DNA from 4 places in the Streptomyces sp. NPDC104202 genome. Region 1 is predicted to be linked to each of the others. Evidence: riboswitches for the same ligand, from Rfam matches in the RefSeq annotation. Region 1 holds a riboswitch; each other region holds the start of a gene.

Region 1 (7,039 bases):
CGCTCGCGACGCTGCTGACGCGCCTGCCGGATCTGCGACTTGCCGTCGATCCGGACGAACTGCGGTGGCGCGGCGGGCTCATCATGCGGGGATTGCGCACGCTTCCGGTCGAATTCTCCCCGTCCGCCCCCCGGTAGGGAAGTGACGTCGCGTCAGAAATGTGATCTTCACGTGATCGGGGGTCCATCGACTTGTGACGAGCGTTCGAATACCGCTACGTTTCCCGGCAGTCTCAGCCGTCACGCGAAAGGCGCTCCTATGCGTTCCGGGAACGGACGACACCGTCGCCCCCGTCAGGCCCCCGCCATCGTCGTCGCCGCCGGTGTCACCGGTTCCGCCATGGCGTTGCCGCTGCTCGCCACGGGCTCCGCCTCCGCGGCCGACGCCGCGACCTGGGACCGGGTCGCCGAGTGCGAGTCCGGTGGCCAGTGGAGTGCCAACTTCGGCAACGGGATGTACGGCGGGCTCCAGTTCACCCAGGACAGCTGGGAGCGGAACGGCGGCCTGGCGTACGCCCCCAGCCCCGACCTCGCCAGCCGCGCCCAGCAGATCGCGGTGGCCGAGAAGGCCCTTGCCAAGGGCAGCACCGAATGGGCGACCTGCGCGCCGATCGCCGGCCTGACCAACGACGGCAAGGCCACCGGGGTGGACCCGGGCCCGACCGCCGTCCCGACGGCCCCCACCGGCCCCGTCGCCGAGTCGAACCGGACCGACGGCGCCCCGTCGGCCTCCACCGGCTCCTTCCGGCACGCACAGACGCCGAAGACCGCCACGGCCACGCCCACCACGCCCGCCGTGCCGGAGGACCCCGACGCCTCGCTCCCGCCGACCGCCCCCGTCACCCCCGGTGTGCCGGTCACGCCCGGCACCCCCACGACGCCCGGCACGCCCACGACGCCGGTCACGCCCGACACATCCGTTACGCCCGGTACGCCCGTTTCTCCCGGAACGGAGGAGGGTGACGCGTCGTCGGCCGCGCCCGGATCCGGGAAGCACCGGGGCGACGCCGCTCCGGAGGAAACCGACAAGCCGGGCAATTCCGCGGAATCCGGCAAGCATGCCTCGCCCAAGGACGAGTTGGCGGATACCTCTACGTCCAGACCCGCGGCCGATGCGGCGAAGAATTCGGGCGCAAAGGACAGTGCGGACAGTTCGGACGCGTACACCGTGCAGCCCGGCGACAGTCTGTCCGACATCGCGCAGTCGAACGAACTGCCCGGAGGCTGGACGGCCCTCTATGACGCCAACCGCCAGACGGTGGGCGCCGATCCGGACCTGATCCTGCCTGGTCAGAGCCTCGAACTGACGGCGGATCCGGTCACGGCCGAAGGTTAGTTCGGGACTGTATGTCCGGTTCTGGGCAAGTGAGACATGGGTCTCTTCGCCCCAACTGGCGTGTCCTGCCCGTGACCTTTGCCTCCGTCACCTCTCACCTGCATAAACGCCCCCCACCGGAGGGCGAGTAGGGGCGAAATTTCCGCAATGCGCCTCTTTGAACTTCCGGTGGGTCTGTGTCTACGGTCTTAACCGCTCGCCACCGCGGGCCCCGTCGACCGAAACGCCGAATCCTGCCGTCGGTCGATGGGAACAGTCGTCGCGTCAGCGCCGAAGGCAGGAGCGGGGGACCCAAGGTAAGTGCCGGGCCCGGCCGTCCAGACGGACGGCCGACGACCGGCTTGGGGTGAAGTCGCGTGCAAGGACACGCGGCCGGGCAACTCATTGGCCCGAACCCGACAGCTCACCTCGCAGGCGTCGGTGAGGAGAATCTCCATGCTGTTTTCCGGCAAGGGCAAACACCGTCGTCCCTCCAAGGCCACCCAGGTCGCCACGCTCGTCGGCGTCACCGGTGTCGCCGTCGCCGCCCCGCTGATGACCGCGGGCACCGCCTCGGCCGCCACGGGCGCCGAGTGGGACCGGGTCGCGCAGTGCGAGTCCGGCGGCAACTGGGCCATCAACACGGGCAACGGCTACTACGGCGGCCTGCAGTTCTCGTCGTCGACGTGGGCCGCGTACGGCGGCACCGCCTACGCCCCCAACGCCCACCAGGCGTCCAAGTCGCAGCAGATCACCGTCGCGGAGAAGGTCCTCGCCGGCCAGGGCAAGGGTGCCTGGCCGAGCTGTGGTGTGGGTCTCTCCCGCACCACCTACACCGGTGGCACCACGGCCCCCGCCCCCGAGCGCAAGGCCACGCAGCCGACCACCCGCAGCGAGCAGCGCCAGGCCCCGAAGAAGGCCACGGCCGCGCAGGCCCCGCGCAAGGCCGTCGCCGCCAAGACCGTCGTCACCCCGGCCGGCAAGACGGTCAAGCAGGGCGACGGCGAGTACCGGGTCAAGCCCGGCGACACCCTCGGCACCATCGCCCGGGACCACGGCGTCCAGGGCGGCTGGGCCAAGCTCTTCGACCTGAACAAGGACGTCGTCGAGGACGCCGACCTGATCTACGTGGGCCAGCAGCTCCACCTGAAGTGAGCCAGGCGACCCTCCCGCGGTGACCACCCCGGCCCGGCGTGCCCTCCCCCGTGCACGCCGGGCCGGGGTTTCGCCGTGTCAGGGGAGGGGCGTTCGGGACACGGAGGCGGTTACCGTCCAGTAGATCTGGGGTCCTTCGTCCCGTAATACCTGCCCTTGGGTCCTTTTTCGTCCCAGGGTGCGGGCGCCCGGCGGGCGGGAGCCCCCGAGCCGGTTAGGCTCTTGTCGCAAGGCCAAGCGACCCTGCACCGACCTTGCGTCACATCCAGCGTCACATCCCAGAAGGAGATGCTCGTGCCGTCCATCGACGTCGTCGTAGCCCGGGAAATCCTGGACTCCCGAGGCAACCCCACGGTCGAGGTCGAGGTCGGCCTCGACGACGGCAGCACCGGTCGTGCTGCCGTTCCGTCCGGTGCCTCCACCGGTGCCTTCGAGGCCATCGAGCTCCGCGACGGTGACCCCAACCGTTACCAGGGCAAGGGTGTCGAGAAGGCCGTCCTCGCCGTCATCGAGCAGATCGGCCCGGAGCTCGTCGGCTACGACGCCACCGAGCAGCGCCTGATCGACCAGGCCATGTTCGACCTGGACGCCACGGAGAACAAGGGATCGCTCGGCGCCAACGCCATCCTCGGCGTCTCCCTCGCCGTCGCGCACGCCGCCTCCGAGGCCAGCGACCTGCCGCTCTTCCGCTACCTCGGCGGCCCGAACGCGCACCTGCTGCCCGTCCCGATGATGAACATCCTCAACGGTGGGTCGCACGCCGACTCCAACGTGGACATCCAGGAGTTCATGATCGCCCCGATCGGCGCGGAGTCCTTCTCCGAGGCCCTTCGCTGGGGTGCGGAGATCTACCACACCCTCAAGGCCGTCCTGAAGCGCAAGGGCCTCTCCACCGGCCTCGGCGACGAGGGCGGCTTCGCCCCGAACCTGGAGTCGAACCGCGCCGCCCTGGACCTCATCATCGAGGCCATCAAGGAGGCCGGCTACGCCCCGGGCACCGACGTCGCGCTCGCGCTCGACGTCGCCGCGTCCGAGTTCTACAAGGACGGCGTGTACGAGTTCGAGGGCAAGTCCCGCTCGGCCGCCGAGATGACCGAGTACTACGAGGAGCTCGTCTCCGCGTACCCGATGGTCTCCATCGAGGACCCGCTGTACGAGGACGACTGGGCGGGCTGGAAGGTCCTCACCGACAAGCTGGGCGCCAAGGTCCAGATCGTCGGCGACGACCTCTTCGTCACCAACCCCGAGCGCCTCGCCCGCGGCATCGAGGAGGGCACCGCCAACGCCCTCCTGGTCAAGGTCAACCAGATCGGCTCGCTGACCGAGACCCTGGACGCCGTCGAGCTGGCCCAGCGCAACGGCTTCAAGTGCATGATGTCCCACCGCTCCGGCGAGACCGAGGACGTCACCATCGCCGACCTCGCGGTCGCGGTGAACTGCGGTCAGATCAAGACCGGCGCCCCGGCCCGCTCGGACCGCGTCGCCAAGTACAACCAGCTGCTGCGCATCGAGGAGATCCTCGACGACGCCGCGGTCTACGCCGGCCGCAGCGCCTTCCCGCGCTTCAAGGGCTGACCGGCGTCACCCCCGGCAGTTCCGTACGTCCCCGCACTCGGTCCCGTACCGTGTGCGGGGACGTCCGCGTGAACAGGGGAGGCGACACGACATGGCCGCGAAGGACCGGGACCGGTTCTCCACCGCGACCCGGATCAGACTGCTCGGCGAGCAGACCGCCGCCCGTGTCTACCGCTCCCAGACCCGCCGCCAGGCCCGCCGCTCCCGGCTCACCGGCCGCGCGGCCTTCCTCGCCCTCGTCGTCTGCTCCCTCGTCGTGGCCCTCGCCTATCCCATGCGGAGCTACGTCTCCCAGCAGGGCGAGATCGCCGAACAGGAGCGCAGGGCCGCCGAGGCCGCCCGGCGGGTGGAGGAGCTGAGGGACGAGAAGGCCCGCCTCCAGGACCCGGCCTACGTCCGCCGCCTCGCCCGCGAGCACCTGCACTACGTGCTGCCCGGCGAGACCGGCTTCACCGTGGACGACCCCGACGCGGAGCAGCGGCCCCGCGCCGACCAGGGGGCGGCCGACCGCCCCTGGTACGACAACCTCTGGGACGGCGTCGACCACGCCGACCGCCCCTGACCAGGCCTCTTGGTGGCCGACCCGACACACGAACAAGGCAGACATGGAAACGCCCCCTCCGCAGACCGAACGCACCGAGCCCACCGAGACGGACATCGCCGCCTTCGAGCTCCAGCTCGGCCGGCCGCCCCGCGGCCTGCGCGCCATCGCGCACCGCTGCCCGTGCGGCAACCCGGACGTCGTCGAGACGGCGCCGCGGCTCCCCGACGGCACCCCCTTCCCGACCACGTACTACCTCACCTGCCCCCGGGCGGCCTCGGCCATCGGCACCCTGGAGGCCAACGGGGTCATGAAGGAGATGCAGGCCCGGCTCGCCACCGACCCGGAGCTCGCCGCCGCCTACCGGGCGGCGCACGAGGACTACATCGCCCGCCGCGACGCCATCGAGGTCCTGGAGGGCTTCCCGAGCGCCGGCGGCATGCCGGACCGGGTCAAGTGCCTGCACGTCCTGGTCGGCCACTCGCTGGCCGCCGGCCCGGGCGTGAACCCGTTCGGCGACGAGGCCCTCGCGATGCTGCCCGAGTGGTGGGCCAAGGGCGCCTGCGTCACGCCGTGCGCCGACCGCGGGACCGACGCGGACGAGGGGCGGGACGCGTGACCAGGGTCGCCGGAATCGACTGCGGTACGAACTCCATCCGCCTCCTCGTCGCCGACGTCCACCCCGAGACGGGCGACCTCGTCGAGCTGGACCGGCGCATGACGATCGTCCGGCTCGGCCAGGGCGTCGACGAGACGGGCCGGCTGGCCCCGGAGGCACTGGAGCGCACCTTCGCGGCCTGCCGCGCGTACGCCGAGGTGATCCGTGAGCTGGGCGCCGAGCGCGTCCGCTTCGTCGCCACCTCCGCCTCCCGGGACGCCGAGAACCGCGCGGACTTCGTGAAGGGGGTCGTGGAGATCCTGGGCGTCGAGCCCGAGGTGATCACCGGCGACCAGGAGGCGGAGTTCTCCTTCACCGGCGCCACCGGCGAGCTGCACGGCACCGAGACCTACCTCGTCGTGGACATCGGCGGCGGCTCCACCGAGTTCGTCACCGGCAACCGGCACGTCGAGGCCGCCCGCTCGGTCGACATCGGCTGCGTCCGGCTCACCGAGCGGCACGTCCGCCACGACCCGCCGACCGCCGAGGAGGCCGAGGCGATCCGCGCCGACGTGCGGGCCGCGCTCGACCTGGCCGCCGAGACCGTGCCGATCACCTCGGCCGGCACCCTCGTCGGGCTCGCCGGCTCCGTCACCACCGTCGCCGCGATCGCCCTCGGGCTGGACGCCTACGACTCCACGAAGATCCACCACGCCCGGATCTCCGCCGGGCAGATCGCCGACGTCACCGACCGGCTGCTCGCCTCCACGCACGCGGAGCGGGCCGCGATCCCCGTCATCCACCCCGGCCGGGTCGACGTGATCATCGCCGGGGCGCTCGTCCTGCGGGAGATCGTCGAGCGGGTCGGAGCCCACGAGGTCGTCGTCAGCGAGCACGACATCCTCGATGGGATCGCCCTATCCGTGGCATAGCGGGCATCTATCGAGCCGTCCCGCGACATCCCGTCGGGAAAGTTCGTGAAGTTCTTCACAAGGAAAAGGGCCCTGGCGGCGCCCGAGGAGGGTCTTTAGGCCCTTCGAGGGGGTCCCCAGGGCCCTTTCGCAGGTGCGGGGGCCGATTCGCTCGAAGTTTCCATCGTGTGAACGCCCCCCTCGGTTCAGCGTTAACGGGGGCTCTCCAGGCCAGTTCACGGGGGGTGAACAACGTTCACCAGTGCACCCCGGTTCCTTTGCAGGACCATGACGTGGATCACGTGGGCGGCGGAGTGTAGCAGAGGTGCCCCCGGACCTTGTGAAGGGGCGCACGAGCACCCCCCTCCGGAGGGGTGGATACTCGATCCCATGAGCACCACGGAGCGTCCCAGGATCCTCGTAGTAGGCGGCGGGTACGTAGGCCTGTACGCAGCTCGGCGCATCCTCAAGAAGATGCGCTACGCGGAAGCGACCGTCACGGTCGTGGACCCGCGGTCGTACATGACCTACCAGCCCTTCCTCCCCGAAGCCGCCGCCGGCAGCATCTCGCCGCGTCACGTCGTCGTCCCGTTGCGACGCGTCGTCCGCGGAGCCGAGGTGCTCACCGGCCGGGTCACCACCATCGACCAGGACCGCAAGGTCGCCACGATCGCGCCGCTCGTCGGCGAGGCGTACGACCTGCCGTTCGACTACCTGGTCATCGCCATGGGCGCGGTCTCCCGCACCTTCCCGATCCCCGGCCTCGCCGAGCAGGGCATCGGCATGAAGGGCATCGAGGAGGCCATCGGCCTGCGCAACCACGTCCTCGAGCAGCTCGACAAGGCCGACTCGACCACCGACGAGGAGGTCCGCCGCAAGGCGCTGACCTTCGTCTTCGTGGGCGGCGGCTTCGCCGGCGCGGAGACCATCGGCGAGGTCGAGGAC
Region 2 (7,039 bases), on a different contig from region 1:
TGGACGGCGCTCGACCCGCTCTTCCCCTACAGCCGGCATCCGCACCGATCGGCGGGGCTGCCCTGCCGCACGGGCGAGTCGGTGATCTCGGTGGACGGCGAGGGGACGGTGCGGCGCTGCCACTTCGTCAGGGCCGAGCTGGGGAACCTGTACGACGGCTCGTACCGCGCCGCCCTGCGCCCCCGCGCCTGCCCCCTCGCCGTCTGCGACTGCCACATCGGCTACGTCCACCTGGAGACGCTGCCGCTGTACGACGTCTTCGCCGGCGGGGTGCTGGAGCGGATCCCCGCCGCGGTGCCCCCGCCGGTCCTCCCGGGACCTACAGCGGCATGAGGTCGGGGCGCTTGGCCTCGACGTGGTCGCCGGAGCTCTCGCCGCGCAGCCGGCGCCCGATCCAGGGCACGAGGTACTCCTTCGCCCAGTGGATGTCGTCCCGGCGCACCTCCAGCGGTCCGCGGGGCGGGACCGGCGGCCACGCCTGGTCGGGGTCGGCGGGCACCGGCACGCCGAGGACCTGGGCGGCGCGCAGGGCGACCCGGGTGTGGCCGTCGGACGAGAGGTGCAGCCGGTCGTCGTCCCAGGCGCGCCGGTCCTGGACGGACTTGAGCGACCACAGGTCGAGGACCGGGCAGCCGTAGCGGTCGGCGATCGCCCTGACGTGCCCGTTGTAGGTGGCGATCTTGCCCCGCAGGTGCTTGAGGAGGATCACGTCGCGGGTGTCGAAGCCGGTGGTCACCATGACGGTGCCGACGGCGGAGGTCAGGTCGGCGACGGCGCGCTCGAAGCGCTCGGCGACGTCGTCGGGGTCGGTGCCGGGGCGGATGATGTCGTTGCCGCCGGCGCAGAAGGTCACCAGGTCGGGGGCGAGTTCCTTCGCCCGGGGGACCTGTTCCGCCACGATCTGGTCGAGGAGGCGTCCGCGGACGGCCAGGTTGGCGTAGCGGAAGCCGTCGTGCTCCGGCAGCTGGTCGGCGAGCAGCACCGCGAAGCGGTCCGCCCAGCCGACGTACGTCCCGTCGGGCCCGGGGTCTCCGACGCCCTCGGTGAAGCTGTCACCGATCGCCGCGTACGACCCGAATGCGTTCTTGTCTCTTGATCTCGAATCGTCTGCCACGGGAGCACATTTTTCCCCTTCCGGTGTGACCTACGCGACCGTAAGGAGGGGTTGACTGCGGGTGACATATGCCACCGATAAAGACTTTCAAAAGCCGGAATACGGCGACGGCCCGGCACGCGTGTGCCGGGCCGTCGGGTGCGTCCGGGTCAGACGGAGACGCCGTGCTGGCGCAGGTAGGCCAGCGGGTCGACGTCGGAGCCGTAGCTCGGCGTGGTGCGGATCTCGAAGTGCAGGTGCGGGCCGGTGGAGTTGCCGGTGGAACCGGAGAGGCCGATCTGCTGGCCGCCGGAGACGCTCTGGCCGGCCGAGACGGAGAGGGAGGAGAGGTGCGCGTACTGCGAGTAGTTGCCGTCGGCGTGCTGGATGACGACCTCGTTGCCGTAGGCGCCGCTCCAGCCGGCGGAGACGACCGTGCCGGCGCCGACGGCGCGGACGGTGGTGCCGGAGGAGGCGATGAAGTCGACACCGGTGTGGTAGCCGGAGGACCACATGGAGCCGGCCGCGCGGTACGGGGTGGAGAAGCCGCCGCCGGCGACGGGGGTGACCCAGCCGGAGGACGAGGTCGAGGAGCCGGAGGACGACGCGGGGGCGGAGCTCTGCGAGGTCGCGGCGGCCGGGGCGGAGTCGCGCTGGCTGCTGCGGGAGGCGCGCGGGGCGTCGCCGTTCTTCTCCGAGGACGCGGCGCTCGGGGCGGCCTTGGGGGCGACGGCCTTCGGCGCGGTGCCCTTGGCGCCGAGGGTGAGCTTCATGCCCGGCAGGATCAGCGAGGGGTTCTCGCCGACGACCTGGCGGTTGTCGGCGTACAGCTTCTGCCAGCCGCCCGCGAGGTGGTGGTCGGCGGCGATCTTCGACAGGTAGTCGCCGCGGACGACGGAGTACGTCTTGGGCGCGGCCTGGGCGGCGGGCGCGGCCTGGGCGGCGGCGGGGGCCTTCACCTGGGCGGTGACGGCGCCGGGGACGGCGGCCGGCGCGGACTGCTCGGCGGCGTGGGCCCCGGTCGCCCCGAGGAGCGGGAGCGCGACGACGGCGCCACCGGTGCCGGCGACGGCGAGTCCACGGGTGAGGGGGTTGATCCTGGGACGGCGGTGCTTACCCTTCGCGGGCATGGCGAATTCCTCTCCGGCGCCTGCGAGGTGAGCTGTCGGGTTCGGACTGGAGATGTCCGGCCGCGTTCTCACGCGGCTTCACCCCGAGCCGTCCTGCATCGCGGGACCGGCGTACTACCTGGGTCCCCCGCTCCTGCCACACATGGGTGAGTGGAATTCCGGACGGTGGCAGGATTCGGCGGTCCGACCGGATTGACGGTGACGCTAGACGAGCGGGGTCGGCGCGAACAAGCCGCCGTTTTCCCGGGGCATTCCAAGGCCCTTGATCGGCCTCGCATTCCGGTCACCCTGTGTGGATGACGGTCCCTCGATCCCCTTTTCACGCAGGGCAATTGCGCGGGGCCGTCGGCCACGATCCGTCACCTTTATGACGCTGCTCACGCGCCGGACCCCATCTCCCCTGCAACCGGGGCGCGTTACCCCTAAGGGTTTAATTCGGACAGATCACCCATTCCCGTCCGAGGGGGTGCGCCGCCCGCGCGCCACCGGGATGATTGCCCCTGGAACCGATCTCGCGTCGGGCACCCGAACGACGACACCCCAGGAGCATCAGTGACGCAGCAGCTGCCGCAGGTCCCGCCCACCGAGGCGAACGAGCCCGAGCTGGCCGAGGTCCGCAACTTCCGGGACGTGGGCGGCCTGCCGACGACGGACGGGCGCGCCGTGCGCCCCGGCCGGCTCTTCCGCAGCGGCCACCTCGCCCACGCGACCGAGAGCGACGCCGCCTTCCTCGCCACGCTGGGACTGCACACCGTCTTCGACTTCCGCAACGAGGCCGACCGGCGGGTGGAGGGCCCGGACGTCGAGCTGCCCGGCGTACGGAACGTGAACATACCGCTCAACGACCCGGCCGACGGCAAGGAGTTCTGGAGGCTGGTGCGCGACGGCGAGATCTCGCAGCTGCGGGAGATCCTCGGGGACGGCAAGGCCGCGGCCAGGATGTCCGACTCGTACCGGAAGATGGTGGTCGAGCGGACCGAGGAGCACAGCCGGATCCTGCACTCCATGGCCGAGGAGAGCGTCCCCGCCCTGATGCACTGCGCGGCGGGCAAGGACCGCGCCGGCCTCTCCATCGCGATCACGCTGCTCGCCCTCGGGGTCGAGCGCGCGGCGATCGAGGCCGACTACGTGAAGTCGAACGACCCGCACCGCCGCTACAAGGTGCGCCGCAGCTCCACCGCCCCCGACGCGATGTCGCCCGAGGTGATGGAGCTGCTGAGCCCGCTCTTCGACGCGCGGGTGGAGTACCTGCGGGCCGCCTTCGAGACGATCGAGGAGACCTGGGGCACGGTGGACGCCTACCTCGCCGAGGGACTGAAGCTCGCCCCGGAGACCCGTGACCGGCTGCGCGAGCGGCTGCTCACCGAGGCGTAGTCCGGGCTACTGGTTCTGCCCGCCCATCACGAAGAGCAGGTAGAGGAAGCCGGCGAAGAGGTGCCCGGCGATCAGATAGGCGAAGAGCCGGAGGACGAGACCCTTGGGAAACTTGCCTTCCCCGCGCTCCTCGCCGGTCACCGGTGCGGACTTCTCGGACATGTCGGTCCTTTCTTGTCGGACGGGATCACGGGGTCAGCGCAGGTGCGGGGTTCCGTCGCCGAGACACAGCTCGGCCGCGGGACTCTGCATCAGCGTATGGACGAAGAGCAGCTCGGCGCCGCCCGGGGTGGCGGCGCCGATCCGGTGCGGGGTGAGCGAGTCGAAGTGCGCGCCGTCCCCGGGGTCCAGGACGTGGACGGCCTCGCCGAGGGCGAGCCGGACCCGGCCCTCCAAGACGTGGATCCACTCCTCACCGGGGTGGACGCGCACGATGTCGGACCGGGTGGCGTACGGCACGTGCACGCGCAGGCACTGGAGCGCGCGTCCGGCGCCGCCGGCCTGGCGGTAGGTCCAGCCGCCGGCCTCGACGGGCTCGGAGCGGCCGGCGCGCACGACGGGGTCCCGCTCGGGGGGCGCCTCGCCCAGGAGCTCGGAGACCGTCGTACCGTAGATGCGGGCGAGGGCCAGCAGCATCGGCAGCGAGGGCTGGCGGTTCCCCGTCTCCAGCCGCGAGAGGTGGGCGGGCGAGAGGCCGGCCCGCTGCGCGGCGGCCTCCAGGGTGAGCCCCCGGCGGCGGCGCAGGGCCCGCAGCTGCGGGGCGACGTCCGGCAGGGCGCCGGAGGGAGCGGGGTCCGGGGAGTCTTCCCCGGGGACGTGGTCCATGCCTCCATTCCGCCAGGATTGTGCCTCTGAGGCAAGTTTCTTGCCCCAGAGGCAAAACCGACGTCCGGCGGCCGCGCCGCTCAGCGCTGGGCGACCGCCTGCCTGACCAGCGTCCTGCCGAAGTCCCACAGGAGCCCGCCGCCGCCGTGGGCCTCGTCCATGACCGCCGTGAAGGCGGTGACGAACCGGTCCACGTCCGCCTCGTCGACGACCAGCGGCGGGATCAGCTTGATCACCTCCAGATGGTCACCGGAGACCTGGGTGAGGATCCGGTGCCGCTGGAGCAGCGGGACGACGACCATCTGGGCGAAGAGGCCCTTGCGGGCCGCCTGGAGCATCGTCCACCGGCCGCGCAGCCCCAGCGAGGTCGGCCGGCCGAACTCGATCCCGATCATGAGCCCGCGCCCGCGGATCTCGTGCAGCAGCTCGTACCGGGGCACCAGCTCCTTCAGCCGGCCGGAGAGCAGGTCGCCGATCCGGCGGGCGTGCGCGACCGTGCCCTCCTCCTCCATGACCGACAGGACGGCCAGCCCGGCCGTCATGGCCTGCGCGTTCGACCCGAAGCTCGCCGAGTGGACCAGGACCCGGTCCATCGACGAGTAGACCTTCTTGAAGATCCAGTCCTTGCCGATCGTGGCGCCGACCGGCACGTAGCCGCCGGAGAGCGCCTTGGCGACGCAGACCAGATCGGGTTCGACGCCCTCCTCGTGCTGGTAGGCGTAGAAGTCGCCGGTCCTGCCGAGGCCGGTCTGCACCTCGTCCGCGATGAGCAGGGCGCCGTGCCGGCGCAGCAGCTCCTGGGCGGACCGCAGGAACCCCGGCGGGGCCTCGTGGACGCCCTTGCCCTGGATGGGTTCGACGACGAAGGCCGCCACGTCGCCCCGGCTCAGCTCCCGCTCCAGGGCGTCGAGGTCGCCGAGCGCGATCGCCGTGTCGGGCAGCAGCGGGGCGAAGCCCTCCCGGAAGCCGTCCTCGCCGTTGACGGAGAGCGAGCCGGTGGTGAGGCCGTGGAAGGCGTGGTGGCAGTAGAGGACCCTGGGCCGCCCGGTGGCGTACCGGGCGAACTTGAGGGCGGTCTCGACCGCCTCCGTGCCGCTGTTGCCGAAGAAGACGCGGTCGAGGTGGGGGCTGTGGGCGAGCAGCCGCTCGGCGAGCAGTCCCGGCAGCGGCTGGCAGTCGAAGCGGGTGAGGTCGGCGAGCTGGGCGTCCAGGACGTCGTGGAGGGCCTTGCGGACGACGGGGTGATGCCGTCCGAGGCCCATCACGCCGAAGCCGGCGAGCATGTCGAGGTGGTCGACGCCGTCGGCGTCCCAGAAGTGGGCGCCCTCCGCCCGCTCGTACACCTTGTCGAAGCCGATGGTGTGGAGCATCCGCGGCAGCTGGTGGTTGAGGTACCTGGCGTGCAGCTCGTACCGCTCGCCGCCGCGCTCGGCGAGCAGCGCGCGCAGGTCGAACTCCCCGCTCATCGCTCCCCCGTCCTCACCCGTTGTTCCCGGAGACGGTCTCCCTGACGGCGCGCAGGGACTCCTTGAGGGAGCCCATGGTGGCGAGGACGGCGGTGGGCTCGTAGCCGCAGTGCGCCATGCAGTTGGCGCAGCGCGGGTCCTTTCCGCGGCCGTACTTGTCCCAGTCGGTCTCCTCGACGAGCTCGCGGTACGTGGGGACGTATCCGTCGCTCATCAGATAGCAGGGCCGCTGCCATCCGAAGAGGGAGTAGTTGGGAATGGCCCAGGCGGTGCAGGGGAAGTCCGCCTTTCCTTCCAGGAAGTCCAGGAAGAGCGGAGAGTGGTTGAGCCGCCAGCGCCGCCGGTTTCCGCCGGCGAACGCCTTCTTGAACAGTTCCCTGGTCTGCTCGACGCCGAGGAAGTGCTCCTGGTCGGGGGCCTTCTCGTACGCGTAGGCGGGCGAGATCATCATTTCGTCGACCTGGAGGTCGTCGTTGAGGAAATTGAGCACCTCGATGATCGTCTGCGGGGTGTCGGTGTTGAAGAAGGTCGAATTGGTGGTGACGCGGAAGCCGCGCCGCTTGGCCTCCTTGATGGCCGCCACCGCCTCGTCGAACACGCCTTCCTTGGCCACGGACTCGTCGTGGCGTTCGCGCAGGCCGTCGATGTGCACGGCGAAGGCGAAGTACGGGGAGGGCGTGAACTTCTCCAGCTTCTTGCGCAGCAGCATCGCGTTGGTGCAGAGGAAGACGTACTTCCTCCGGGCCACCAGCTGGCGCACGATCTCGTCGATCTGAGGGTGCATCAACGGCTCGCCGCCGGCGATGGACACCATGGGCGCACCGGATTCCAGGACCGCGCCGACCGCCTGCGCGACCGGCATGCGCTGCTTGAGCACACCCGCCGGGTGCTGGATCTTGCCGCAGCCCTCGCACGCCAGGTTGCAGGCGTAGAGCGGCTCCAGTTCGACGATCAGCGGGAACTTGTCCCGCTTGCGGAGCTTCTGTTCGAAGAGGTAGGTCCCGACCCGGATGGACTGACGGAGCGGCATGGCCATAACTCGTTCACCTCCTGGGGAGCAGCAAAGAACGGTGCCATTCGAAGAATGCGGGAAGGACGGCACGAAGGACGCGGAAGGCCGATATTCCCCCGCGTACCGTGCCGATCCGGAC
Region 3 (7,039 bases), on a different contig from region 1:
ACGGAGCGGACCGGCTTCGGAACCCGCACCCTCGACCCGTACTCCAAGCTCCTGGAATCGCGGATCGTCCTCCTCGGCTCGCCGATCGACGAGACCTCGGCCGACGACGTCATCGCGCAGCTGCTGTACCTGGATCACGCGGCCCCCGGCCAGGACATCGCCCTGTACATCAACTCGCCCGGCGGAGCGGTCCACGCGATGACGGCGATCCACGACACGATGGGCTCGCTCCACTGCGACGTGGAGACGACCTGCCTGGGCCGGGCCGAGTCCACCGCGGCGGTGCTCCTCGCCGCGGGCACCCCCGGCAAGCGCATGGTCCTGCCCGGCGCCCGGGTCACGCTCGAACAGCCCGCGCTGGACGAGCCGATGCGGGGGCAGCCGAGCGATCTGGACGTCCACGCGCGCGAACTGCTGCGGCAGCGCGCGCTGGTGGCCGCGATGCTCACCGAACACACCGGGCAGGAGCGGGAGCGGATCGACGCCGACCTCGACCGCACGACGGTCCTGGACGCGCCCGCGGCGGTCGCGTACGGACTCGCCGACCACCTCGTGAGCCGCCGGCGGGCGCCCGCCGGCGGCGCGGCGCGGTGAGCGCGCGGTGGTCCCTGAGCTTCCGCCGCTGCCCGCCCTGACCCGGGCCGAGGGCGAGTTCGTCGACGCCTACCTCGAAGTCGTGGACCTCCTGGGGAAGATCAACCCATCCAGGGGTTCGCATACCTATGGAGCCCTGCGCGCGGCACAAGCCCTGGTGGGACGAGTGGAGGCGTTGCGCGCCGCCCTGACGCTCATGCACATGCGGGGCGAGAACGAGGTGCACGCGGACACATTGGCGCGTGCCCTGCGGGTGTTGGACGGCGAGCGGAGGACGGGCCGGGTCACCGTGCCGCAGACCCGAGCGAGTTGACATACCGGCGTGTCGTGTCGAGGGCCGGACGGCCGACGTGCGCCGCAGATTCCCTCGCTCGTTCGGCGTAGTCGACGAGTCGACACATGCGTCGGGAGAGTTGCGCAACAGGTGTACACATCTGGCGGAATCGAACGTTCCATCGCTGGTGCGGGGCTCGTCGGCCAAACCTCGGAAGATCACAAAGGCTGCCTGTCCACCTGAATGGATCAGTCGTGAGGAGCCTCACATATCGCCGTTTCAGCTCGGTTTTCGCCCATGTCGTGGGTCAAGATCCCTGACGACGACAAGCCCCCGCCGCCGCGGCGGGGCGGTCCGGGCGGACGCCGAGTCCTGCCGCTGTCCCGGACGTCTGGTCGGCAGGAGTGGATCGGCAGGAGTGGAGGACCCGATTTTTGCGGGGCGTACGCGCTGTTCCGGCAGCGAGGCCGCCCCTTGGGGTGAAGCCGCAGCCGCGGCCGGGCATCTTCGCCAGCCCGAACCCGACAGGTCATCCTTCGCAGGCGGCTGACGAAGGGTTGCGCATGACTGCGCAGATGCACGTCCCGTCCCTGCTGTCCCGGGCCGGAGCCGTCTCGGCTCTCACCCTCGCCGCCGTCGGCGGCACGCTGCTCGCCCCAGGAGCGGCGCCGGAGGCCCAGGCAGCCACCTCACACGCGTACAAGGCACTCAGCGTCGCCCAGTCCAAGAAGGGAGCCCCGTACCGGTACGGAGCCAGTGGACCCACCCGGTTCGACTGCTCCGGCCTGACGCTCTACGCGTACAAGAAGGCGGGCAAGTCGCTGCCCCGCACCGCGCAGCAGCAGTACAACAAGACCCGGCACATCGCCGCGTCCAGCAGACAACAGGGGGACCTGGTCTTCTTCCACTCCGGTGGAAGGGTCTACCACGTCGGCATCTACGCCGGCGCGGGCAAGATCTGGCACTCGCCCAAGACGGGCTCGTGGGTGAAGCTCGACAAGATCTGGTCGTCGAAGGTCTACTACGGCCGCGTCCGATGACGGCCCCCGGCCGCTGACGCGGCCCCTCGGACCGGCCTGAGCGGCGGGGTGGCGCCGCCCCGCTCTCCGCCCGGACCGCGGCCCCCGGCGTCCCCTCCGGAGCCCTTCCCCGACGACCGGCTCCCCGGCGGCACCGCCGGAGCGGGCTCACCCGGACGGCCGCACCCGCGCCACCGCCTCCCCTCCCCCGCGCGACCGCGCGGCCGCCCTGTCCCGGTGGCCGGCGGTCCCCGCGGGGGCGGGGTCAGCGGATCGGCACGGGAGCGGCCGCCCAGGGGAGGGTGATCCAGACCGTCTTGCCGCCGTCGTCCGTCGGCGTGACGGAGAACCGGCCGCCCGCCGCGGCCGCGAGCGAGCGGATGATGACCAGACCGCGGCCGTTGTCCTGCTGGACCGCCGCCGGGAGGCGGCGGGGCCGGCGGGGATGGCTGTCGGTCACCCCGATGTGGAGGACCTCCTCGCGCACCAGCCTGATGTCGACGGTGAACGTCGGCGAAAGGCCGAAGGTGTGGACGACGGCGTTGGTGGCCAGTTCCGAGACGATCAGGCGGATCGCGTCGGCGGTGTCCGCGGCGTCGTCGAGTCCCCAGCCGGTCAGGACGTCCGCGACGTACCGCCGGGCCGTGGGGACCGAGGCGGGTTCGCTCGGCAGCGTGACGGATGCTTCCTGATGATCTGCCATGCGACGCTGTCCCTTTCCCGCCGGGCACATCGTCCCGGATTGCACTACGCGTCAGAGTGCCACCGATCGTGCCGCCCCGGGCGGGGTTCCACCAAGATATGTCCCTGTCTGTCGCCCGAAGCGGTGAACTCCACGACCCCGGAACGCGCTTGGGCAGCGGTCACCGCGGCCGGCAGCCGCCCGCCCGGACCGGCGGCGCCTCACCCGACGGGCGCCGTCCGCAGGATCGTCTCCACCGCGCGCTCGATCTGCGCGTCGGTCAGGTCGGCCCGGGCCGTCAGGCGCAGCCGCGAGATGCCGTCGGGCACCGAGGGCGGCCGGAAGCAGCCGACCGCCAGCCCCTGGTCGCGGCAGTCCGCGGCCCAGGCGAGCGCCGCCTCCGGAGAGGGGGCCCGGACCGAGACGACGGCCGCGTCGGGCCGGGCCGCGGTGAGGCCGGCGTCGGTCAGCCGCCGGTGCAGGACGGTCGCCACCGTCCTGGCCCGCTCGGCGAGCCCCGGCTCCGCGGCGATCCGCCGCAGGGCCGCGAGCGCGCCGCCCGCGGCGGCGGGGGCGAGCCCGGTGTCGAAGATGAAGGTGCGGGCGGCGTTCACCAGGTGCTCGACGACCCGGGCGGGCCCGAGGACGGCGCCGCCCTGGCTGCCCAGGGACTTGGAAAGGGTGAGGGTGGCGACGACATCCTCGGCGCCCGCCAGACCCGCCTCGTGCAGGGCGCCCCGGCCGCCGTCGCCGAGGACGCCGAAGCCGTGGGCGTCGTCCACCACGAGACCGGCGCCGTGCGCGCGGCAGGCCGCGGCCAGTTCCGTCAGCGGCGCCCTGTCGCCGTCGACGGAGAACACGGAGTCGCTGACGACCAGGGCGCGGCGCCCGGGGTGCGCGTCCAGGGTCTTGCGTACGGCCTCGGGGTCGGCGTGCGGGACGACGGCGGTCTCGGCGCGCGCGAGTCGGCAGCCGTCGACGATCGAGGCGTGGTTGGCGGCGTCGGAGACGACGAGGGAGTCCCGGCCGCCGAGCGCGGTCAGCGCCGCGAGGTTGGCCGTGTAGCCGGAGGAGAAGACGAGGGCGGCCTCGAAGCCGCAGAAGTCGGCGAGTTCGCGCTCCAGGCGCGCGTGCAGCCGGGTGGTGCCGGTGACGAGGCGCGAACCGGTGGAGCCGGCGCCCCAGCGCCGTGCCGCCTCGGCGGCCGCCTCGGTGACCTCGGGCCGGCGGGTGAGGCCGAGGTAGTCGTTGCTCGCCAGGTCGAGGAGGTCCGACTCGGCCGCCCGGGGCCGCAGCGTCCGGACGAGACCGGCTTCCGCCCGGCGGCGCGCCTCGGCGTCGGTCCAGTCGAACGCGGTACGGCGCGGGCCCGCGGCCCGTGCGTCGTCGGCCTGTGGCATGCGGCGATCCTTTTGTAGGCAGCGCACAGACACTAGCCGGAGGGAGCCGGGGTCGGGATGTGGTCATCCACACACCCCGATCGGGGGCGTTTGTTCGGTTCCTCCTTGGCCCGGGGGTGGGCGGTAGGCAAGGATCAGCGGTTATGGACCTGCTGAACACGCTGGTGGAGAAGGGGCTGCGGCGCGAGCTGCCGACCCGTGAAGAAGCGCTCGCCGTGCTGGCGACGTCCGACGACGAACTGCTCGATGTGGTGGCCGCGGCCGGCAAGGTGCGCCGCCAGTGGTTCGGCCGCCGGGTGAAGCTCAACTATCTGGTCAACCTGAAGTCCGGGCTCTGTCCCGAGGACTGCTCGTACTGCTCGCAGCGCCTCGGCTCCAAGGCCGAGATTCTCAAGTACACCTGGCTCAAGCCGGACGAGGCCTCGCAGGCCGCGGCCGCGGGTGTCGCGGGCGGCGCCAAGCGGGTCTGCCTGGTGGCGAGCGGCCGCGGTCCGACGGACCGGGACGTGGAGCGCGTCGGCAGGACCATCGAGGCGATCAAGGAGCAGAACGAGGGCGTCGAGGTGTGCGCCTGTCTCGGTCTGCTCTCGGACGGCCAGGCGGAGCGGCTGCGGGAGGCCGGCGCCGACGCGTACAACCACAACCTGAACACGTCCGAGGCGACGTACGAGGGCATCACCAAGACCCACACGTACGCGGACCGGGTGGACACCGTGCAGAAGGCGCACGCCGCCGGTCTGTCGGCGTGCTCGGGCCTGATCGCGGGCATGGGCGAGACCGACGAGGACCTGGTCGACGTCGTCTACGCGCTGCGCGAGCTGGACTCGGACTCGGTGCCGGTCAACTTCCTCATCCCCTTCGAGGGGACCCCGCTCGCCAAGGAGTGGAACCTCACCCCGCAGCGCTGCCTGCGGATCCTCGCGATGGTCCGGTTCGTCTGCCCCGACGTGGAGGTGCGGATCGCGGGCGGCCGTGAGGTGCACCTGCGTTCGATGCAGCCGCTGGCGCTGAACATCGCGAACTCGATCTTCCTCGGCGACTACCTGACGAGCGAGGGCCAGGCCGGCCAGGCCGACCTCGACATGATCGCGGACGCCGGTTTCGAGGTCGAGGGCGCGGGCACCACGACGCTGCCGGCGCACCGCGCGGACGCGCTCGCCGCGGCGGGTGGCAGCTGCGGCTCGCACGCTCCGGCCGGGGCCGGCGGCTGCGGTGCGCAGGCGCAGGCCGACGGCGACGCGGGCTGCGGCGGGCACGCCGGCGGCGGCTGCGGTCCCTGCGGCGGCCACGCCGCCGAGCCCGCCCAGGCCCCCGCGGCCGGGGCGGAGACGGAGGCCCCCACCAACGGTGCCCGGCCCGATCTGGTGGCCGTGCGCCGCCGGGGTGCCGGCACGGACCTGGCGCCGAATGCGTAACGACGAACTGCTCGCCCTGGACCGGGCGCACGTCTGGCATCCGTACGGCCCCATGCCGGGCCGTGCGGAGCCGCTGGTCGTCGCGTCCGCCTCGGGTGTGCGCCTCCGGCTCGCCGAACCCGCCGAGGGCCAGGACGAGTTGGTCGACGGCATGTCCTCGTGGTGGTCGGCGATCCACGGCTACAACCACCCCGTGCTCAACGAGGCGGTCCGCGGACAGCTGGACCGGATGAGCCACGTCATGTTCGGCGGGCTCACCCACGAGCCCGCCGTCCGGCTCGCCGCCCGGCTCGTCGAGATCACGCCCGAGCCGCTGCGGCACGTCTTCCTGAGCGACTCGGGCTCCGTCTCCGTCGAGGTGGCGGCCAAGATGTGCCTGCAGTACTGGCGTTCCCTCGGCCGCCCCGAGAAGCAGCGGCTACTGACCTGGCGCGGCGGCTACCACGGGGACACCTGGCAGCCGATGTCGGTCTGCGACCCGCAGGGCGGCATGCACGAGCTGTGGACCGGCGTCCTCCAGCGGCAGGTCTTCGTGGACGCGCCGCCGGCCGCCTTCGAGGAGTCGTACGCCGAGCTGCTGCGGGCCGAGATCGGGCGCCACGCGCACGAGCTGGCCGCCGTGGTGGTGGAGCCGGTGGTGCAGGGCGCGGGCGGGATGCGCTTCCACGACCCGGCGTACCTGCGGGTGCTGCGCGAGGCGTGCGACGCGCACGACGTCCTGCTCGTCTTCGACGAGATCGCGACCGGGTTCGGCCGCACGGGCCGGCTGTTCGCCGCCGACCAGGCGGGCGTCTCCCCCGACGTGATGTGCGTCGGCAAGGCGATGACCGGCGGCTACCTGTCGATGGCGGCCACGCTCTGCACGAGCCGGGTCGCCGACGGGATCTCACGGGGCGAGGTGCCGATCCTGGCGCACGGGCCGACCTTCATGGGCAACCCGCTCGCCTCGGCCGTGGCCCTCGCCTCGCTCGACCTGCTGCTCTCCCAGGACTGGGAGGTCGAGGTCAAGCGGATCGAGACCGGGCTGCGGACCGGCCTCGCGCCGGCGGCCGACCTGCCGGGCGTCCGCGAGGTGCGGGTGCTCGGCGCGATCGGCGTCGTCCAGCTCGACCACCCGGTCGACATGGAGGCGGCCACGCGCGCGGCGGTCCGGGAGGGCGTGTGGCTGCGCCCGTTCCGGGACCTCGTCTACACGATGCCGCCGTACGTGACCGGGGACGAGGACCTGGCCAGGATCTGCAGGGCGGTCCGCGCGGCCGCGGCGGCCGGCTGACCGGCCCGCGCGGAACGGGCCGGTCGGAGCGAGCCGGTCAGGGTGAACGGAAGGAACGGGACAGCAGTGGGAATCATCGTCGTCAGCGGTACGGGGACGGAGATCGGCAAGACCGTGGTCACGGCGGCGGTGGCCGCCGTGGCGACCGCGGCGGGACGGTCGGTCGCCGTCCTGAAGCCCGCCCAGACGGGCCTCGGCCCGGACGAGCGGGGCGACGCGGACGAGGTCGTCCGGCTCTCCGGCGCCGTGACCTCCGCCGAGCTGGCCCGCTTCCCGGAGCCGCTGGCCCCGGACACGGCCGCCCGGCGGTCGGGGCTCGCCCCGGTCGGGCCCGCCGAGGTCGCCGAGGCCGCCCGGAAGCTCGCCGCCGAGCACGACCTGG
Region 4 (7,039 bases), on a different contig from region 1:
GACGTCGTGGTCCTCGGTCTCCCCAGGGGAGGTGTCCCGGTCGCCGCGCGGGTCGCGGAGGCCCTCGGCGCCCCCCTCGACATCTGTCTCGTGCGGAAACTGGGTGTGCCCCGGCAGCCCGAGCTGGCCATGGGAGCCCTGGGCGAGGGCGGCGTGCGGGTGCTCAACGAGCGGGTGCTCCGCGATGCCGGGGTGGACGACCGGAGCCTGGCCGCCGTCGAGGCGGAGGAGCACGCGCTGCTCGACGAGCGCGCCCGCCGCTACCGGGGCGACCGGGGGTCGGTCTCCCTCCGCGGGCGCACGGTCGTCGTCGTGGACGACGGGCTGGCGACGGGGGCGACCGCGCTCGCGGCCTGCCGGGTGGTGCGGGCCGGGGGTGCGGCCCGGATCGTGCTGGCGGTCCCGGTGGCGCCACGCGGCTGGGCGGAACGGCTCGGCGGTGAGGCGGACGAGACGGTCAGTGTCCACGAGCCCGAGGTCTTCTACGCGATCGGACCGTTCTACCGGGACTTCAGCCAGACCCCTGACGCCGAGGTGATCGCCTGCCTCGACCGTGCCCGGGACGTGCGGGGGCCCCGGGGCGGGGGCAGGGAGGTGCGGATCCCGGTCGAGGGCGCCGCGCCGGCGGCGGGGCGGCTCGCCGTGCCCGGGGGAGCGCTCGGCATCGTCCTGTTCGCACACGGCAGCGGCAGCAGCCGGCACAGTCCGCGGAACCGGGCGGTGGCGGAGGCATTGCACCGGGCGGGGCTGGGGACGCTCCTGTTCGACCTGCTCACCGAGGAGGAGGCGGGCGACCGGCTGATGGTCTTTGACGCGCCCCTGCTGGCCGGCCGGCTCGCGGGGGCCACGGAGTGGCTGGCCGGGGAGCCGGAGGGCACGGGGCTTGCGCTGGGCTACTTCGGCGCGAGCACGGGAGCGGCCGCCGCCCTGTGGGCGGCGGCCGACACGGAGAGCCCGGTGAGCGCCGTCGTCTCGCGCGGCGGCCGCCCCGACCTCGCGGGCGACCGGCTCGCCTCGGTACGGGCGCCGACCCTCCTGGTGGTGGGCGGCGCGGACACGTCGGTGCTGGAGCTCAACCGCACGGCCCTGTCACGGCTGCGGTGCGAGAACCGGCTGGCCGTGGTGGAGGGCGCCACGCACCTCTTCGAGGAGAGCGGCGCCCTGGAGGAGGTGGCGGAACTCGCCGCCTCCTGGTTCACCGGGCACTTCGCCGGTCAGTAGGCGCCGTTGACGTTGTCGATGGAGCCGTAGCGGTCGGCCGCGTAGTTGCAGGCGGCGGTGATGTTGGCGACCGGGTCGAAGAGGTCCATGGACGTCCCCGGCACGTGGTAGGCGAGGAAGGTCGGCTCGATGACCTGGAGCAGGCCCTTGGACGGTGTGCCGGCCACGGCGTTGGAGTCCCACAGGTTGATGGCCTTGGGGTTGCCGGAGGACTCGCGCATGACGTTGCGGAGGATGCCGTCGTACGAGCCGGGGATGCCCTGCTGGCCCATGATGGCCAGCGACTCGCGGATCCAGCCGTCCAGGTTGTCGGCGTAGTTGGTGGCGGCGACGGGCGCGGCCTTGACCGGAGCGGCGGCGGCCGGGGCGGCGGCGGACGCGCCGGTGGCGGCGGCAGGGGCGGGCGCGCGGCGCTCGGAGCGGCTCGCGCGCTCGGCCGTGGCGGCCTTCTTCGCCTTCGGAGCGGCGGTCTGGACCGAATCCCGACGAAGCGTCAGTTCGAGGCCGGGGTGAATAAGTGACGGATTGTCACCCACGGTGGCGCGGTTGGCCTTGTAAAGGCCCTTCCAGCCGCCCTGAATTCCCTTCTTCTGGGCGATCAGGGAAAGCGAGTCACCGCTGACGACCGTGTAGGTGCGGGCCGCGGCGGGCGCGGCCGGTGCCTTGGCCGTGATCGGCGCGGCTGCCGTGTTCGCGGGAGCGGAAACGGCCTGGGCGGCGAATTCCGGGGTCCCGGAGACGGGCGCCGCACCGGCGACGGCCGGTGCGATCAGCGGGAGGGCGAGGGCGACGCCACCCGTGCCGACCAGGGCGATGCCCTGGGAGACGGGACGGCGGCGGGTGCGGCGGTGCTTACCGTGAGCAGGCATGACGGGATTCCTCTCCGGCGCCTGCGGGGTGAGCTGTCGGGTTCGGACGGGAGATGTCCGGCCGCGCGCACGCGGCTGCACCCCGAGCCGTCCCGGAATCCGGGCCGGCGTATTCGTGGGTCCCCCGCTCCTGCCGTCGGGTGAAAAGGGAGGTATTTCGAGCAGTGGCAGGATTCGGCGATCCGCTCGAATGGAGGTGACCGTAGGCCAGTAATGCGACGGATAACAAGAGGACCGGGACGCCGCCTGCGGGAAAAGGATCACCGAATTCGCAGAATTCAAGATCGACCGGCTCTCCGGCGCGGTGAACTTCCGTATGCCCCATGGCTCCCGCGGATTTCGGCGGCCGGGATCCCGGCCGGGGAGTGAGTCGCGTCACCAGGGTCTCAATGTCCGAATATGCACGGTAATTCTGTTAATGGGGGAGTGAGTGGAAAAGCCCCGAACGGCGGGTGGGCACTCAAGGGCAAAAGTCGCAAAACCGACATTTATCCTGAAAGATGGAGCCACCCCGACCGAGGAGCCGTTGGATGCCCCCTGCCACCTCCGCCCCCCTGCTCAGTCCCGACACCGTCGACCGCGAGGCCGCCGCTCTCTGTGCCGACGCCGGCTGGCAGCGGCTCGTCGCCGGACCGGTCATCGACGAGCCCCTCGCCCCGCCCCTCTCCGCGGAGGGGTGGCGGGACCTCCTGACGGTGCCGGTGGAGCGACTGGTCGCCGACGCGCTCGCCGAGGTATCCCCGCCGCTCCCCGCCGAACGCCGGCTGCCCGGCCGCGTCGGAGCCGCCCTGCCCGACCGGCTCCATGTCTGGCGCCGGATCGGCAGGCCCGACCTGCGCCCCTCGGTCCATCTGGGCTATGCGCGCCTGGTGCTCACCGAGTGGGGCTGGCAGAACGCCCCGTACCGGCTGCGCGACCGACGGGGGGCCCGCTGTGTGTGCGGCGCCCTGCTCGCCGCGCACCGGCTCGGGCACGGCAGCGCCGACACGATGAACGAGGCGGCGGCCTGGGTCATGACCGAGCTCCGCTCGCGCGGGTGGCACGACCTGATCGGGCCGTGGAACCGCGCTCCCGGCCGCACGGCCGGCGAGGCCGTGGACCTGCTCGACGCCGCCATCGGCCGGGCCGCACGGGCCGGCCGCTGACGCGCCTCCGGCGTGCCGGGCCGGGTCTCGCGGGCGCGCCACCCCGCGCCCGCGCGTCGCCCCGCCCCGGCACGCCGGCGGGGCGGGTCAGCCGGTGACGCTCGGGGCCCCGGTCTCGATGTGGCCGGTGTACCGGCGCGACCAGGTTCCGTCGATGTCGGCGACGATCGTGAAGTCGTACCAGCCGCCGTTGTACGCCACCGCGTTGAAGAAGTCCTCCCGGCTGGAAGCCGCCGGGACCGTGTACGTCCACGGCCCGTCGGTGCGGTAGGCGTTCGAACGGATGGTGAAGGTGACCGGGCCGCCCGAGGCGTTGGTCATGCGGAACCACAGGGCCGTCTTCCCCGTGCCCGGCTCGGTCGCGAACCGGGCCGAGACCTCCACGTCCTTGCCGGCCTTGGAGGCGTCGCCGATGAAGCGCCGCAGGAAGCGGTTGGGGCCCATCATCGAGAGGTCGTACTTCCCGGACCCCGACCCCAGCCCGATGTTGAAGTAGTCGGAGGCCGTGCCGCCCGGGTCGACCGTGTACTGCCAGGCGGCCGTGTCGCGGTACTGGTGCGGGTGGATCGAGAAGTGCGCCGGCCGCCGTGCCTGCGCCCCCTGGTTCGTCATCGAGAACCAGGCGAGGATCTTGCCCGCGGCGCCGAACTCGAACCGGTCCAGGTTGCCGTTGACCTGGTACGGCACGGCACGGGCCGGTCGGGTGCCGGACTCCTGCGCGGGAAGGGCGTTGTTCTGGGGTGCCGGGTTCGGCATCGGGCCGCAGGTCGCCTGCCCGATCACCTTGGCCGTGGAGGGGAGCCCCGCCGGCACGCCGTAGACCGGGTTCGCGAAGTCGAACACCCCGGTCAGGTCCCCCGTCACCTTCCTGCGCCAGGCGCTGATGTTGGGGCAGGTGGCGGGCGTGCCCAGCGCGGCCGTCCAGGTCTCCATGAAGCGCAGCACGGAGGTGTGGTCGAAGACCTCGGAGCTCACCCAGCCGCCTCGGGTCCACGGGGACATGACGATCATGGGGACGCGGAAGCCCAGGCCGATCGGCACGCCGTCGAGGTACTCGCCGGGCGTCCCCGGCGGGGCGACCGGCGGCGGCACGTGGTCGAAGAAGCCGTCGTTCTCGTCGTAGTTCAGGAAGAGCACGGTCGAGTCGAAGACCTCGGCGTCGGCCGCGAGGGCCCGGTAGACCAGGTCGACGAAGTGCGCGCCGTCGCCGGGCGGGGCGTAGGGGTGCTCCGAGAACGCCTCGCTGGCGACGACCCACGAGACCTGCGGCAACGTGCCCGCGAGGACGTCGGAGCGGATCGCCGCGGCGATGTCGTCGGGGGTCGAGCCGGTGACCCTGGGGACCGAGCCCATGCCGCGGTCGTACAGCGGGTCGCCGGGGCGCGCGTCGGTGAACTTCCTGAAGTACGCGAGACCGTTGTCGCCGTAGTTGTCCTGGGCGTTCTGGTAGACCTTCCAGCTCACCCCGGCCCGCTGGAGCGCCTCGGCGTACGTCTCCCAGGTGAGGCCCGACTCGTCGCCGCCGTCCTTGCTGGAGCCGTCGATCTTCCCGCTCCACAGGAACGTGCGGTTGGGGCCGGTGGCGCTGAGGGCGGAGCAGAAGTACGCGTCGCAGATCGTGTAGTGGTCGGCGAGCGCGTGGTGGAAGGGGATGTCGCCGCGGTCCAGGTGGCCCAGGGAGCGGGTGTTGCCCACGCCCGTCACCCAGTTGTCGAGGCGCCCCTTGTTCCAGGCGGCGTGCTGCGAGGTCCAGCTGTGCGGGAGGTCGCCGTTGCACTGCGCGAGGGTCTCGCCGTCCACCCCGCCGGCCGGCGGGGTGTCGCTCAGCTTCCAGGGGTAGTGACGGCCGCCCCAGTTCGGCTGGTTGAACATGCCCCATCCGCCGGGCAGGTTGCCCGCGGCGCGGTCGCCGAATCCGCGGACGCCGCGGAGGGTGCCGAAGTAGTGGTCGAAGCTGCGGTTCTCCTGCATGAGGATCACCACGTGCCGGACGTCGGTGAGGGTGCCGGTGGCCGCCGTCGCGGCCGCGGACGCCCGCGCCGGCGGCAGCGCCGCACCCGCCATGAGCCCCGCGCCGATCCCGACGAATCCCCTGCGGCTGATGGGAAGCATGCCCCGCCTCTCGTGTCACGGTGTGCCCCAGCGGCACGTCGGACACATGATGGGGGAGGGGAGCTTAAAGGTATACGGCTGCGCCGTAATTACTGGGTTAACAGCCAGAGGCCAGGAAGATCGGGGTCTGAATTGGTCTACCTCAGAACCAATGATGTCCGATGCATCGACTCGCGTGCTCGCGCCGGTGAGCTGGGGGCCCGTCGTCGACGTGAGGCGCGCGGTCGTCGCCGGTGCGTCGAGCCGGTCCAGACCACGCCTCCGGCGGTCCGGGGGGACCTCCTGTCGAGCGGCCGGCCGGCGGGCGTGGGACCTGGAAACGCGCTGCATGCTTCTGCTTGAATGAGCTTGACTTCAAACAGATTCACTCATCATCGCGCACCCCTTCTTGCAAGGAGCTCCGCATGGTCACCACCCGCACCTCCCTGGAGATCGCCTCCCAGCCGGCGACCTGGCGCCAGGCGGCCCGCACCCTGCCCCAGCACGCCGCCGCGCTGCCCCGGCGAGGCGAGCGGGTCGCGGTGATCGGCTGCGGGACGTCCTGGTTCATGGCCCTGGCCTACGCGGAGCTGCGCGAGTCCGGCGGCCACGGCGAGACCGACGCCTTCGCGGCCTCGGAGTTCCCCTACGGCCGGCGCTACGACCGGGTCGTCGCCCTCACCCGCTCCGGCACGACGAGCGAGGTCCTCGCCGTCCTCTCCCGGCTGCGCGGCACCGTCCCCACGGGCGCCGTCACCGCCGACCCCGCGACCCCGGTGATGGACCTCGCCGACGCGGTCGCCGTCCTGGACTTCGCCGACGAGGAGTCCGTCGTCCAGACGCGCTTCGCCACCACGGCCCTCGCCCTCCTCCGCGCGCACCTGGAGGCGGAGGACGCGCTGCCCGAGGGGGTCGGCACCGTCGCCGGGGCCGCGCGCGACGCCGAACGGGCCCTCGCGTCCACGCTCGCCGAAGAGGTCCTCACGGCCGAGCAGTTCACCTTCCTCGGCAGCGGCTGGACCTATGGTCTCGCCCTGGAGGCCGGCCTCAAGATGCGGGAGGCGGCCGGCGCGTGGACGGAGGCGTACCCGGCCATGGAGTACCGCCACGGACCCATCAGCATCACCGGACCCGGCCGGGTGGCCTGGGGCTTCGGCGCGCTGCCGGCCGGGCTCGCGGACGACGTGCGCAAGGTCGGCGGCACCCTCTCCGAGAGCGACCTCGACCCGCTCGCCGACCTGATCCGCGCCCAGCGCCTCGCCGTGGCCGTCGCCGAGGCGCGCGGCCTCGACCCGGACACCCCCCGGAACCTGACTCGTTCCGTGGTCCTCGCCGACGTCCATGCCTGACCGCAGCCCGCGCCCCTCCGCAGACCCGGGAGAAGGACCATGCCGCTGACGCCCACCGACGAGATCGTCCGCCGTGCCCGTGCGGCGGGCACGGGCGTGGGGGCGTTCAACGTCCTCCAGCTCGAACACGCCCAGGCCATCGTCGCCGGCGCCGCCGACGCCGACCGTCCCGTGGTGCTGCAGATCAGCGAGAACACCGTCCGCTACCACGGGGCCCTGGAACCGGTCGCGCTCGCCTCCCTGGCGATCGCCCGCTCCGCCAAGATCCCGGTCGCCGTCCACCTCGACCACGCCGAGAACCCCGACCTCGTCCGGGAGGCTGTCGGACTCGGCCTGGGCTCCGTCATGTTCGACGCCTCGAAGC

Evidence for each region. Region 1 has a riboswitch for cyclic di-AMP ahead of ACZ60W_RS28815 (transglycosylase family protein). Riboswitches for the same ligand answer to the same signal wherever they lie in the genome.
Region 2: another riboswitch for cyclic di-AMP. It lies ahead of ACZ60W_RS03630 (M23 family metallopeptidase); the one in region 1 lies ahead of ACZ60W_RS28815 (transglycosylase family protein).
Region 3: another riboswitch for cyclic di-AMP. It lies ahead of ACZ60W_RS28255 (C40 family peptidase); the one in region 1 lies ahead of ACZ60W_RS28815 (transglycosylase family protein).
Region 4: another riboswitch for cyclic di-AMP. It lies ahead of ACZ60W_RS21350 (LysM peptidoglycan-binding domain-containing protein); the one in region 1 lies ahead of ACZ60W_RS28815 (transglycosylase family protein).

The regions. Positions count from the first base shown of each region.
Region 1 is NZ_JBVJMN010000055.1:37,333-44,371, reverse strand. It holds gene ACZ60W_RS28825 (cytochrome P450 family protein) at 1-137, shown strand, start outside; gene ACZ60W_RS28820 (transglycosylase family protein) at 259-1,335, shown strand; cyclic di-AMP (ydaO/yuaA leader) riboswitch at 1,594-1,767, shown strand; gene ACZ60W_RS28815 (transglycosylase family protein) at 1,771-2,469, shown strand; gene eno (phosphopyruvate hydratase) at 2,758-4,044, shown strand; gene ACZ60W_RS28805 (FtsB family cell division protein) at 4,136-4,606, shown strand; gene ACZ60W_RS28800 (DUF501 domain-containing protein) at 4,650-5,204, shown strand; gene ACZ60W_RS28795 (Ppx/GppA phosphatase family protein) at 5,201-6,115, shown strand; gene ACZ60W_RS28790 (NAD(P)/FAD-dependent oxidoreductase) at 6,485-7,039, shown strand, end outside.
Region 2 is NZ_JBVJMN010000003.1:213,595-220,633, reverse strand. It holds gene ACZ60W_RS03640 (STM4011 family radical SAM protein) at 1-333, shown strand, start outside; gene ACZ60W_RS03635 (SGNH/GDSL hydrolase family protein) at 320-1,114, opposite strand; gene ACZ60W_RS03630 (M23 family metallopeptidase) at 1,264-2,223, opposite strand; cyclic di-AMP (ydaO/yuaA leader) riboswitch at 2,226-2,382, opposite strand; gene ACZ60W_RS03625 (tyrosine-protein phosphatase) at 2,776-3,597, shown strand; gene ACZ60W_RS03620 (DUF6126 family protein) at 3,604-3,759, opposite strand; gene ACZ60W_RS03615 (helix-turn-helix domain-containing protein) at 3,793-4,422, opposite strand; gene ACZ60W_RS03610 (aspartate aminotransferase family protein) at 4,503-5,888, opposite strand; gene hpnH (adenosyl-hopene transferase HpnH) at 5,902-6,924, opposite strand; gene ACZ60W_RS03600 (phosphorylase family protein) at 6,932-7,039, opposite strand, start outside.
Region 3 is NZ_JBVJMN010000053.1:41,943-48,981, reverse strand. It holds gene ACZ60W_RS28265 (ATP-dependent Clp protease proteolytic subunit) at 1-594, shown strand, start outside; gene ACZ60W_RS28260 (hypothetical protein) at 602-907, shown strand; cyclic di-AMP (ydaO/yuaA leader) riboswitch at 1,298-1,428, shown strand; gene ACZ60W_RS28255 (C40 family peptidase) at 1,432-1,908, shown strand; gene ACZ60W_RS28250 (ATP-binding protein) at 2,153-2,590, opposite strand; gene ACZ60W_RS28245 (8-amino-7-oxononanoate synthase) at 2,791-3,969, opposite strand; gene bioB (biotin synthase BioB) at 4,113-5,384, shown strand; gene ACZ60W_RS28235 (adenosylmethionine--8-amino-7-oxononanoate transaminase) at 5,377-6,657, shown strand; gene bioD (dethiobiotin synthase) at 6,724-7,039, shown strand, end outside.
Region 4 is NZ_JBVJMN010000033.1:15,057-22,095, reverse strand. It holds gene ACZ60W_RS21355 (phosphoribosyltransferase family protein) at 1-1,221, shown strand, start outside; gene ACZ60W_RS21350 (LysM peptidoglycan-binding domain-containing protein) at 1,215-2,090, opposite strand; cyclic di-AMP (ydaO/yuaA leader) riboswitch at 2,096-2,277, opposite strand; gene ACZ60W_RS21345 (DUF6197 family protein) at 2,621-3,235, shown strand; gene ACZ60W_RS21340 (phosphocholine-specific phospholipase C) at 3,323-5,347, opposite strand; gene ACZ60W_RS21335 (SIS domain-containing protein) at 5,752-6,675, shown strand; gene ACZ60W_RS21330 (class II fructose-bisphosphate aldolase) at 6,715-7,039, shown strand, end outside.